One region of the Mycobacterium sp. DL592 genome, then DNA from elsewhere that is predicted to be linked to it. Evidence: predicted binding sites of a transcription regulator. Region 1 holds the regulator's gene; the other holds the start of a gene.

Evidence for each region. The regulator LexA, encoded in region 1, represses DNA repair genes until DNA is damaged. The targets are predictions, from matches to a motif close to CGAACANNTGTTCG.
Region 2: the regulator LexA is predicted to act here: its motif matches at 2,806-2,819, upstream of HBE64_RS12865 (HNH endonuclease signature motif containing protein).

The regions. Positions count from the first base shown of each region.
Region 1 is NZ_CP050192.1:2,964,553-2,969,482, forward strand. It holds gene HBE64_RS14275 (alpha/beta fold hydrolase) at 1-139, shown strand, start outside; gene HBE64_RS14280 (PhzF family phenazine biosynthesis protein) at 179-865, shown strand; gene nrdR (transcriptional regulator NrdR) at 873-1,337, opposite strand; gene HBE64_RS14290 (LysM peptidoglycan-binding domain-containing protein) at 1,437-1,919, opposite strand; gene lexA (transcriptional repressor LexA) at 2,135-2,833, shown strand; gene HBE64_RS14300 (hypothetical protein) at 2,848-4,920, opposite strand.
Region 2 is NZ_CP050192.1:2,670,241-2,675,170, forward strand. It holds gene ppc (phosphoenolpyruvate carboxylase) at 1-2,703, opposite strand, end outside; gene HBE64_RS12865 (HNH endonuclease signature motif containing protein) at 2,833-4,215, shown strand; gene HBE64_RS12870 (amidohydrolase) at 4,236-4,930, shown strand, end outside.

The sequences.
Region 1 (4,930 bases):
GGCGCCGGCCGAGTACGACCAGGGCGTCCTGCGTGACTTGTTGCGCACCGGGATCAGCGAGCGGTTGGTCACCGGCTCCCTGGACACCCGGGTTGCGGTGCTCGACGCGATGGGCACCGACGAGCGCAGCGCCACCTAGTCAGTGCACGCAGGCGAGCACGCGTCGTAGAGTCGGCTCATGACCGTCGACGTCACCGTCTTGCGGGTGTTCACCGATGCCACGGGCAACTTCGGCAATCCCCTCGGGGTCGTCAATGCCTCAACCGTCGCCGCCGGTGAGAGACAACGCATCGCGACCGAATTGGGTTATAGCGAAACGATTTTCATCGAACTGCCCGATCCGGGCTCGACGACGGCGCTCGCGCACATCTTCACCCCGGCCACCGAACTGCCGTTCGCCGGGCACCCGACGGTAGGAGCGGGTTGGTGGCTGCGGGAGCGGGGCACACCGGTCCATACCCTGCAGGTGCCCGCCGGCATCGTGCAGCTGGGTGACGACGGCGAGCTGACGACGATTCGGGCCAGGGCGGAATGGTCACCGGAGTTCGCCATCCACGACCTGCCGTCCGCCGAGGACGTGCTGGCCGCCGATCCGGGTGACTACGCCGACGACGCCGAGCACTACCTGTGGGCCTGGGTCGACCGCGAGCAGGGGCACATCCGGTCGCGAATGTTCGCCAACGATCTGGGGGTGCCGGAGGACGAGGCGACCGGGTCGGCCGCGGTGCGCATCACCGACTACCTCAGCCGCGACCTCACCATCACCCAGGGCAAGGGTTCTTGCCTGCAGACTCAATGGAGTCCCGAGGGATGGGTGATCGTCGGTGGCCGCGTGGTCGATGACGGGGTGCGGCAACTGGGCTGAGCCGGGCTCAGCCCGATGTTCCGACGCTGCGGTGGGCCCGGAGCGCCTCGATCTCGCGCTCGAAATCCTCTGCCGAACTGAACGAGCGGTACACCGAGGCGAAGCGCAGGTAAGCGACCTCGTCGAGTTCGCGCAGCGGGCCGAGGATCGCCAGGCCCACTTCGTGACTGGGGACCTCGGGTGACCCGCCGGCCCGCACCGTGTCCTCGACCTGCTGAGCGAGCAAGTTCAACGCGTCGTCGTCGACCTGGCGGCCCTGGCAGGCGCGGCGCACCCCGCTGATGACCTTCTCCCGGCTGAACGGTTCGGTGACGCCGCTGCGTTTGACCACGGCCAGGACAGCGGTCTCCACCGTTGTGAATCGCCGACCACATTCGGGGCACGATCTGCGCCGCCGGATCGCCTGGCCCTCGTCGGTCTCACGCGAGTCGACGACGCGGGAATCGGGATGACGGCAAAACGGACAGTGCATGACCGCTCCTTCGCCGCCGCAGCCGGGTGATGTGAACCACCCAGAGCCTACCCGGGCCGTCCAGCGGAGTGCGTCGTCGCGGGCCACGGCGGTGGCGAATCAGCCGATGGGTGCGATAAGGGTCTGGCCTGCGTCCAGCGCGGCCGAATCGAGCTTGTTGAGTTCGCGGATGCGCTGCACGACCTGGCTCACCGGCGCATCGGGCGCCACCCGGGAGGCAACCTGCTGCAACGTCTCGCCTGCCTCGACCCGCACCACCGCCAGCTGGTCAGGGACCGCCGCCGGTGCCACCTCGGTGGAGCTGAAGTGGAACAGCGAGCCCAGCCACAGCGTGATCAGCGCCGCCAGCCCCGCGAGCACGATGGTGGCCGTCGTGCTGACCGGCTTGCGCGTGTGCGCCGCGCGCGATACGGCAACGCCGGTGCCGCGGTAGTGCAGGTGCCCGGCCGCCGGCCGTGCGGGGCCCGGCCGATCAGTGCGCGTCCCGCCCGGACGCACCCGCACGGGCGAACCGGACCGGACGGGGTACCGCCGCGGCTCCGACGGCCACGCCACCACCTGTAAATCGTCGATGACTGTCATGTCCGCTCCTTCCTCCGATGCGCCCGACTGTTCGCTCTTGTGTTCGAAATATACTCGATCATGTGTTCGATGTCCGAACATGTGAGCGAGCGTGTCGGAAGAATAAAACGGACCACCGACAAGTTTTCGCCCCGCGCGATCGAACATCGCGACACGATGCGACACGCTCGAACAAATGTTTGATTGTGTCGGTCCGGGCGACTACATTCGGCGCTATGAGTGACCGCAGTGAGACATCGGGGACCGACACCAGCAGCCGTAGCGGGGCTCCCGACTCCGGATTGACCGAGCGGCAGCGGACCATTCTGGAGGTCATCCGCGCTTCCGTGACCACCCGCGGCTATCCCCCGAGTATCAGGGAGATCGGTGACGCCGTCGGGCTCACCTCGACGTCGTCGGTGGCCCACCAGCTGCGCACCCTGGAGCGCAAGGGCTACCTGCGCCGCGACGCCAACCGGCCACGCGCCGTCGACGTCCGCAGCGCGGATGACATGCCGACGCCACCGGTGACCGAGGTCGTCGGCTCAGACGCGCTGCCCGAGCCGACGTTCGTTCCGGTCCTGGGCCGGATCGCCGCGGGCGGTCCGATCCTGGCCGAGGAGGCCGTCGAGGACGTCTTCCCGCTGCCGCGCGTACTCGTCGGCGAAGGGTCGTTGTTCCTGCTGAAGGTCGTCGGCGAATCGATGGTCGACGCAGCCATCTGCGACGGCGACTGGGTTGTGGTGCGCCAGCAGAACGTCGCTGACAACGGCGACATCGTGGCCGCCATGATCGACGGCGAAGCGACGGTCAAGACGTTCAAGCGGACGGGTGGTCAGGTGTGGCTGATGCCCCACAACCCGGCCTTCGACCCGATCCCCGGTAACGACGCCGCCATCCTGGGCAAGGTCGTCACCGTCATCCGCAAGATCTGACGACGAGCGGGCCGCTATTCGGCCTTGTGGAAACCGTTGGCCTGGGCCAGTTCCTCGCTGGCGAACCACACCTCGGGAATGGTGTGCTCGTAGAGCTCGGACTCCGGTGTGTAGTACAGGCCGGAGTGGGTGTTGGCCTTGATCACATAGCCTTCAGGCGCCTGATAGGGATCGGCTAGCGGTAGGTGGATCGCCGGACGGGCGGGGTCCTGGTCCTCATGCGCATCCGACTGCTGCTCTTCGGCAGGTTCGACGGTCACATCCTCGTCGGGCACGATCGGAACCTCGTCGGGCTCCTCGGCGGCGCGACGACGACGCGGAGTGCCGATACCGCCCATGTCCAGGCGCCACATCGACTGTGACTCTTCGAGATTGACCGCGGCGTGCCGGCCGGAGTCGCTGGCCTCGTCGGCCTCCTCCTCGACCTCGGCGTACTCCACGTAATCCGGGTGTACGTCGTCTGCCGCGGTGTCGGCCTCGGGCTCGACGGGAATGCGGGTCGGCGTGGTGTCGATGGAGTCCTGGTCACCGTCGAACACGTCGTCGGGGCCGGGCATCGACTTGGCCCCCAGGCCCGGGGAGGACCAATTAAACCCGGAGGAACTCGGAACCTCGGCACGGCCGCCGTCGGGATAGGAGGAGTACCGCGACGCTTCGGAATCGCCGGGCCAGCGATCGTCATCGTCGTAGTCGGCGTCCTCGAAGTCGTCGTCGTCCTCGGCGGTGGCGGCGCGGCGCCGCTGCAGCCACAGCACACCCAGGGCGAGCACGCCGATCAGCAGCAGCCCCGGGATGATCACCAGCAGCCACCACCAGTGCCAGGTGAACGACTTGCCGGACTTGCCGTCGGCCCCCGGCGCACCGGGCGTCTGCGGCCCGCTCGCGGCAGGCACCTGGAGGCCCGACAACTGTCCGGCCAATTCCGGCGGCTTGGTGGTGAAGGTATTGGAGGCCTTGTTGAAGGAGATCTCGCCACCGCTGAACTTCTGCGTGACGGTGTCACCGTCTGTGGTCTGCTCGCCGGTCGGCACGCCGAGCGAGCCCGTCGCACCGCCGAGCTTCGCCCAGGCTGCGTTGATCGCACCGCGGACCACGATCGCGCCGTTGTCCGGCGTCCAGAAGATCACCGGCTTGTCCGCTGCGCTGAACGTGCTGACCCGGCTGTTGGGCGCGCCGCCATCGGCCTCGGTGCCGGTCGGCAGACCAAGGTCACCGGTCGGGCCACCGGCCGATTCGTACTTCGACAGGATCGCGCCGGTCACCGCGTGGGCACCGGTCGCCGGCGAGTAGAAGATCTTGCCGCCGGCGTAATCCTGCGCGGCACCGTCGCTGCCGACGGTGTACTGAGCACCTTGCCGTCCGCCCAGCACGCCGGAGATACCGCCGGCTGCCCGCCAGGCCTGGTTGATCAACGTCGTCGGATCCGACGGGACTTCGACACCGGCCAGGTTCGCGGCCAGGTCGGGCGGGTCGGTGGTGAACACCTTGGTGGCGTTGTTGTAGGACACCGTGCCGCCGGTGAACTTCTGGCTCACGACGTCGGCGTCGTAGGTTTCGTCGCCGGTCGGCGCGCCCAGCGTGCCCCCGGAACCGCCCAGCTTGTCCCATGCGGCGTTGATGGCGCCGCGCACAACCCGTGCCCCGGTCTCGGCCGTCCAGAAGATCGCGGGCTTGTCGCTGGCGCTGAACGTGCTGACCCGGCTGTTCGGACCGAGCAGGCCGGCCACCTCGTCGATGGTCGGGAATCCGAGATCGCCGTCGGCGGGGCCGCCGAGCTCCTGGTACTTGTCCAGGATCGCGCCGAACAGGAGGTGCGCCCCGGTGGCCGGGGTGAAGAAGATCTTGCCGCCGCTGAAATTCTGCGCGAACCCGTCGCCGACCGGGTAGACGTCGCCGTCCTTGCCGCCGACCGGCGACCCGTCGCCGCCTGCGGCCTGCCACGCCTGGTCGATGGCCGCGTTGGCGGCATCGCTTTCCGGTGATGCCACCGCCGCAGGAGCAACCAGCAGCGCCGCCACAGCCGTCGCGACCACGCCAAGCGCTAGTCGCCCGACGCCTCTGGTGAGACGACTTCCAAGCCAGGTCATGTAACTCCCC
Region 2 (4,930 bases), 290 kb from region 1:
ACGTAACAATTCCACCTGAAGGTGGTTCAGCGGTTCGAGGTAGGGAAACCGGTTGAACACCGACCGGGCCAGCGACGGGTTGTCGGCCAGCAGGTCGTCGTGGCCGGTGATCAGCTTGTGCATGCGGATGGTGCGGTCGTGTTCGGCCAGGATCTTGTCGAAGACCCGCTGCCGCAGTTCGGCGTCGGCGACCAGTTCGGAGTAGCGGGCCGCCAGCCCCATGTCGGCCTTGGCCAGCACCTGCGCCATGTTGGACAACACGGTGGCGAAGAACGGCCACTTGGCATAGAGGTCCTGCAGCACGTGGAGCCTGGACTCGTCGCCGGCGATCCACTCCTCGAAGGCGGTGCCGGTGCCATACCAGCCGGGCAGCATCACCCGCGACTGGCTCCAGGCCAGCACCCACGGAATCGCCCGGAGATCGGAGATCGACGTAGTGGGCTTGCGGGAGGTGGGGCGGCTGCCGATGTTGAGCGAGCCGATTTCGCTGACCGGGGTGGACTCCTTGAAGTACTCGACGAATCCCGGTGTCTCGTGGACCAATTCGGAGTATGCCCGTTGCGCGCGTGCGGCGAGGTCGTCGAGCACTTCGTAGGCGGGCCCGGCGGCGTCACCGAGACCCTCGACGTCGAGCAGTGTCGACTCCAGCGTCGCGGCCAGCAGCGTCTCCAGATTGCGGTGCGCGATGCGGGGTTCGGCGTACTTGGCGGCGATCACCTCACCCTGTTCGGTCAGCCGCAGCGAGCCGTTGACCGCGCCCGGCGGCTGGGCCAGGATGGCGTCGTAACTCGGCCCGCCGCCGCGTCCCACGGTGCCGCCGCGGCCGTGGAACAGCCGTAGGCGAATTCCGGTCTTGCGGGCGGATTCGACCAGGTCCAGCTCAGCCCGGTAGAGCGCCCAGTTGGCCGCGAGGTAGCCCCCGTCCTTGTTCGAGTCGGAGTAGCCGAGCATGACCTCCTGACTCTCGCCCCGGGCGTGCACCATCGCCCGGTACAGCGGCAGGTCGAGAATCGACTCCAGGATCGACGATCCGCGCTGCAGGTCGTCGATGGTCTCGAACAGCGGCACGATCCCGACGGGGGCGTACACCTGCTCCGACGAAACATCCAGCAGTCCTGCTTCTTTGAGCAGGATCGCCGCTTCGAGCATGTCTGATACCGACTGGCACATCGAGATGATGTAGTTGGGCACCGCCGCAGCGCCGAAGACCCGCACCGCCCGCGCTGCGGCGAACACGATGTCGAGCTCCTTGCGCGCGAGCTCGGACAGCTCGGCATCGTCGCGGATCAGCGGGCGGCGGGTGGCCAGCTCGGCGACCAGGAGCTCCACCCGCTCCGGCTCGGGCAGCGACGCGTAGTCCGCGTGCACGCCTGCCCACGCCAGCAGCTCGGCGACCACCTGCTCGTGCGTTTCGGAGTTCTGCCGCATGTCCAGCCCACTGAGGTGGAACCCGAAGGCGTCCACCGCGTCGCGAAGGCGCGCCAAGCGGTCATCGGCCAGCAGGCCACTTCCGTTGCGCCCCAGCGAATCACCGATGACGTCGAGATCGGCCAGCAGTTCCGCCGGTGTGCTGTAAGGCGGCAGCCCCAGGTCGAGAATGTGCTCGGGCTGGCGGTCGAGGATGTTCGCGGCGGTGGCGGTCAGCCGGGCGTGCACCACGCGCAACGCCCTGCGGTAGGGCTCGTCGGAGCGGGCCGGCTCGTCCAGTCCTGCAGCCAGCTCCTGCAGTTCGTCAGAGGTCTTGACCAGCCGGGCCGACATCGACAGCTCCTGCTCGAGCGAGGTCAGTTCGGCGAAGTAATGCGCCAGCGCGGTGTAGGCGGCGCTGCCGGTCGCCAGCCGCACGACGTCGGCGGTGACATTCGGATTACCGTCGCGGTCGCCGCCGATCCACGACCCCGGGCGCAGGATCGGCTCGGGCAGCAGCTCGGCGCCCGGCCACCGGGCGCGGAGCGCGTCGCGCACCTCGGCGTTGACCTTAGGGATCACCTCGAAGAATGCCGCCGGGTAGTAGCGCAGGCCGACTTCGATCTCGTCTTGAATCTTCAAGCGGGACAACCGGATCAGGGCCGTCTGCCAGAGCGTGAGGATCTGCAGCCGCAGCTCGGTTTCGACGGGCCGGCCGTCCTCTGTCTCGTCCTGGCCGTGCAGCCGCAGCCGCATGAGCTGCGTGATGCGGTGCTGGGTGTCGAACACCGTGCGCCTGCGGGTCTCCGTCGGGTGGGCGGTGATCACCGGCGAGACCAGCGCCCCGCGTAACGCCGCGGCGACGGTGTCGGCGTCGAGTTCGGCCGCCTCGAGCTTGCGGTAGGTGGCGGCCAGCGTGCTGTTCTGCGGCGGCTCCCCTTCCGCGACGTGAACGGCGCGGCGACGCTCCCGGTGGATGTCTTCGGCGACGTTGGCCAGCAGGGCGAAGTGGGTGAAGGCGCGGATGACCGGGATAGCCCGGTGGATGTCGATTCCGTCGAAGAGCCGGGCCAGTTCAGTGCGGTCGATCTCGGAGCGGCGGACCCGGAATGACTCCACCCTGGCCCGTTCGACGAGGTCGAAAACCTCCTCGCCGTTCTGTTCACGCACCGTGTCGCCGAGGATCGCGCCGAGCAGGCGGATGTCGCGGCGCATCGGTTCGGTGGCCTCCCGCCCGACCTGGGTGCGATGCACGGCACCGATCGGTTCGAGCGTCACATCAGAGACCTCTGCCATGTGTCCAGTATCGGCGCGGGGTGGCCAGCCCGCAGGACGAGGGGCGCCAGACCATCCACAGATCCCGATTCATCCACAGCCCGGCCGCTTGCCCGCCAAGTGGGAACATATGTTCGATAACGTGGGTTCATGACCGCGTGCGAACCGCTGACCGCCGAGGCGGTGCAGGAGGTGGTTCGCGCCGAGCTCGATGCGATCGAGGGTGCTTACACCCGGCTGCGGACGACATGTACTGACCTGGTGGGCAATGCTTTTCGGATCGAGATGGCCGAACGGCTGGAATATCAGCAGCGAACCAACCGGGGGCTGTCCTACCGGATGTTCGGCGAGATCGCCGAGCCGATGGACGGTCCTGACGACGGACGGCTACCCGTCGGGGTCAAGATGCGCGACGCGCTGGCCGCCCGGCTTCGGCTGACCGGCGGCGAGGTGCGCCGACGCTTCCGGGTCGCGGCACGGATCCGGCCCCGCCGATCGCTGACCGGGCCACCGCTCGCACCTGAACTGCCCGAGCTGGCCGCCGCGGTGCACGCGGGCGACGTCGGCGACGACCACATCAGCGCCGTCTGCCGGGCGCTGGACCTGTTGCCTGCGTCGGTGTCAGCCCGCGACAAGGAGAGGGCGGAGCGGGCGCTGGTACGCCATGCCCGCGAACAGGATTCACAGTTCGTCACCGTGGTCGGCGCGACGATCGCGGACTGCCTCAATCCCGACGGCAACTTCACCGACGAGGATCGCGCCCGGCGCCGCAGCCTGCGGCTGGGCCGCCAGGGCGCCGACGGGATGAGCCGACTGTCCGGCTGGCTCGACCCCGAGGCCCGCTCCTACCTGGAGGCGGTGATCGCGGCGGTGCGCCCCGGGCGCCATCAGCCCGACGGCGACGAGCGCGACACCCGAAGCTGCGAACAACGCGGCCACGACGCGCTGAAGCTGGCCCTGCGAGCGGCGATCGGGTCAGGTGCCCTGGGCAAGCATCGGGGAATGCCGGTGACCGTTGTCGTGACGACCACCCTGTCCGAACTCGACCAGGCCGCGCGTGCGGTCAACGATCCCGACGTGCCGATGCCGCCGCCGGCGCGGACCGGGGGAACCGGCCGGCTTCCGATGCGCGATCTGATCCGCATGGCCAGTGGGTCCGTCCACTATCTCGCGGTATTCGAGGACCACTCGGCACGACCGCTCTACCTTGGCCGTTCCAAACGCCTGGCAACGCCGGACCATCGGATCATCTGCCACGCCCGAGACGGCGGCTGCACCAAACCGAATTGCTTCGTGCGGGGATACGACTGCGAAGTGCATCACGCACGGGCCTGGCGAGCGGGCGGGCCGACCGATGCCGACAACCTGTACTTCGGCTGCTACGGCGACCACGACGCGGCGACCGACGGTGTGTACGACACGACGGTGACCGGGGACGGACGCATCGCGTGGTCGGACGGCACCGGTCCCCCGCGGGTCAACGAGGTCCACCACCCCGAGCGATTACTCGAAGACGGGGGCGACTCCCCGTGAGGCGGGGCAGGATCGCAGGTGTGCAGGGCGATTCGACGACGGTATTCATTGCGCGACGGGTCATCACGATGGATCCGGCGCATCCGGAGGCCACCGCGGTAGCCGTGGCCGGCGGCCGGATCGTCGCCGTCGGCGAGGTTGACGAACTACGCGGCTCCGGCGAGGTCGACGACGCGTTCGCCGATGCGATTGTCTGCCCAGGCCTGATCGACCAGCACCTGCATCCGATCCTCGGAGCGACGACGCTGACCACAGAGGTCATCGCCATCGAAGACTGGGACCTCCCGGGACGGAGCTGTCCGGCCGCGACGTCGCCGGAGAGCTACCGGGCTCGCCTCGCCGTGGCCCACCAGGGACTGGCCGATCCTGCCGAGTGGCTGTTCAGCTGGGGCTACCACAAACTCTGGCACGGGCCGCTGGACCGAGCGGCGCTCGACGCCATCAGCTCGACCCGCCCGATTGCGGTGTGGCAGCGCTCGTGCCACGAGTGGTTCCTCAACAGCGCCGCCATCGACGCGCTCGGCCTCACCGCCGCCGACATGGCCGACCAGGGCCCAGCCGGCGAGATGGTCGACTTCGATGGCGGGCACTGGTGGGAGATGGGGATGAATCTGCTCCTGACACGGCTGTCGCCGGTGTTCATGAATGCTGAGCGGCTCACCGCGGGGCTACGCCAGCTGGTGGACTACCTGCACCGCAACGGGGTCACCGCGAT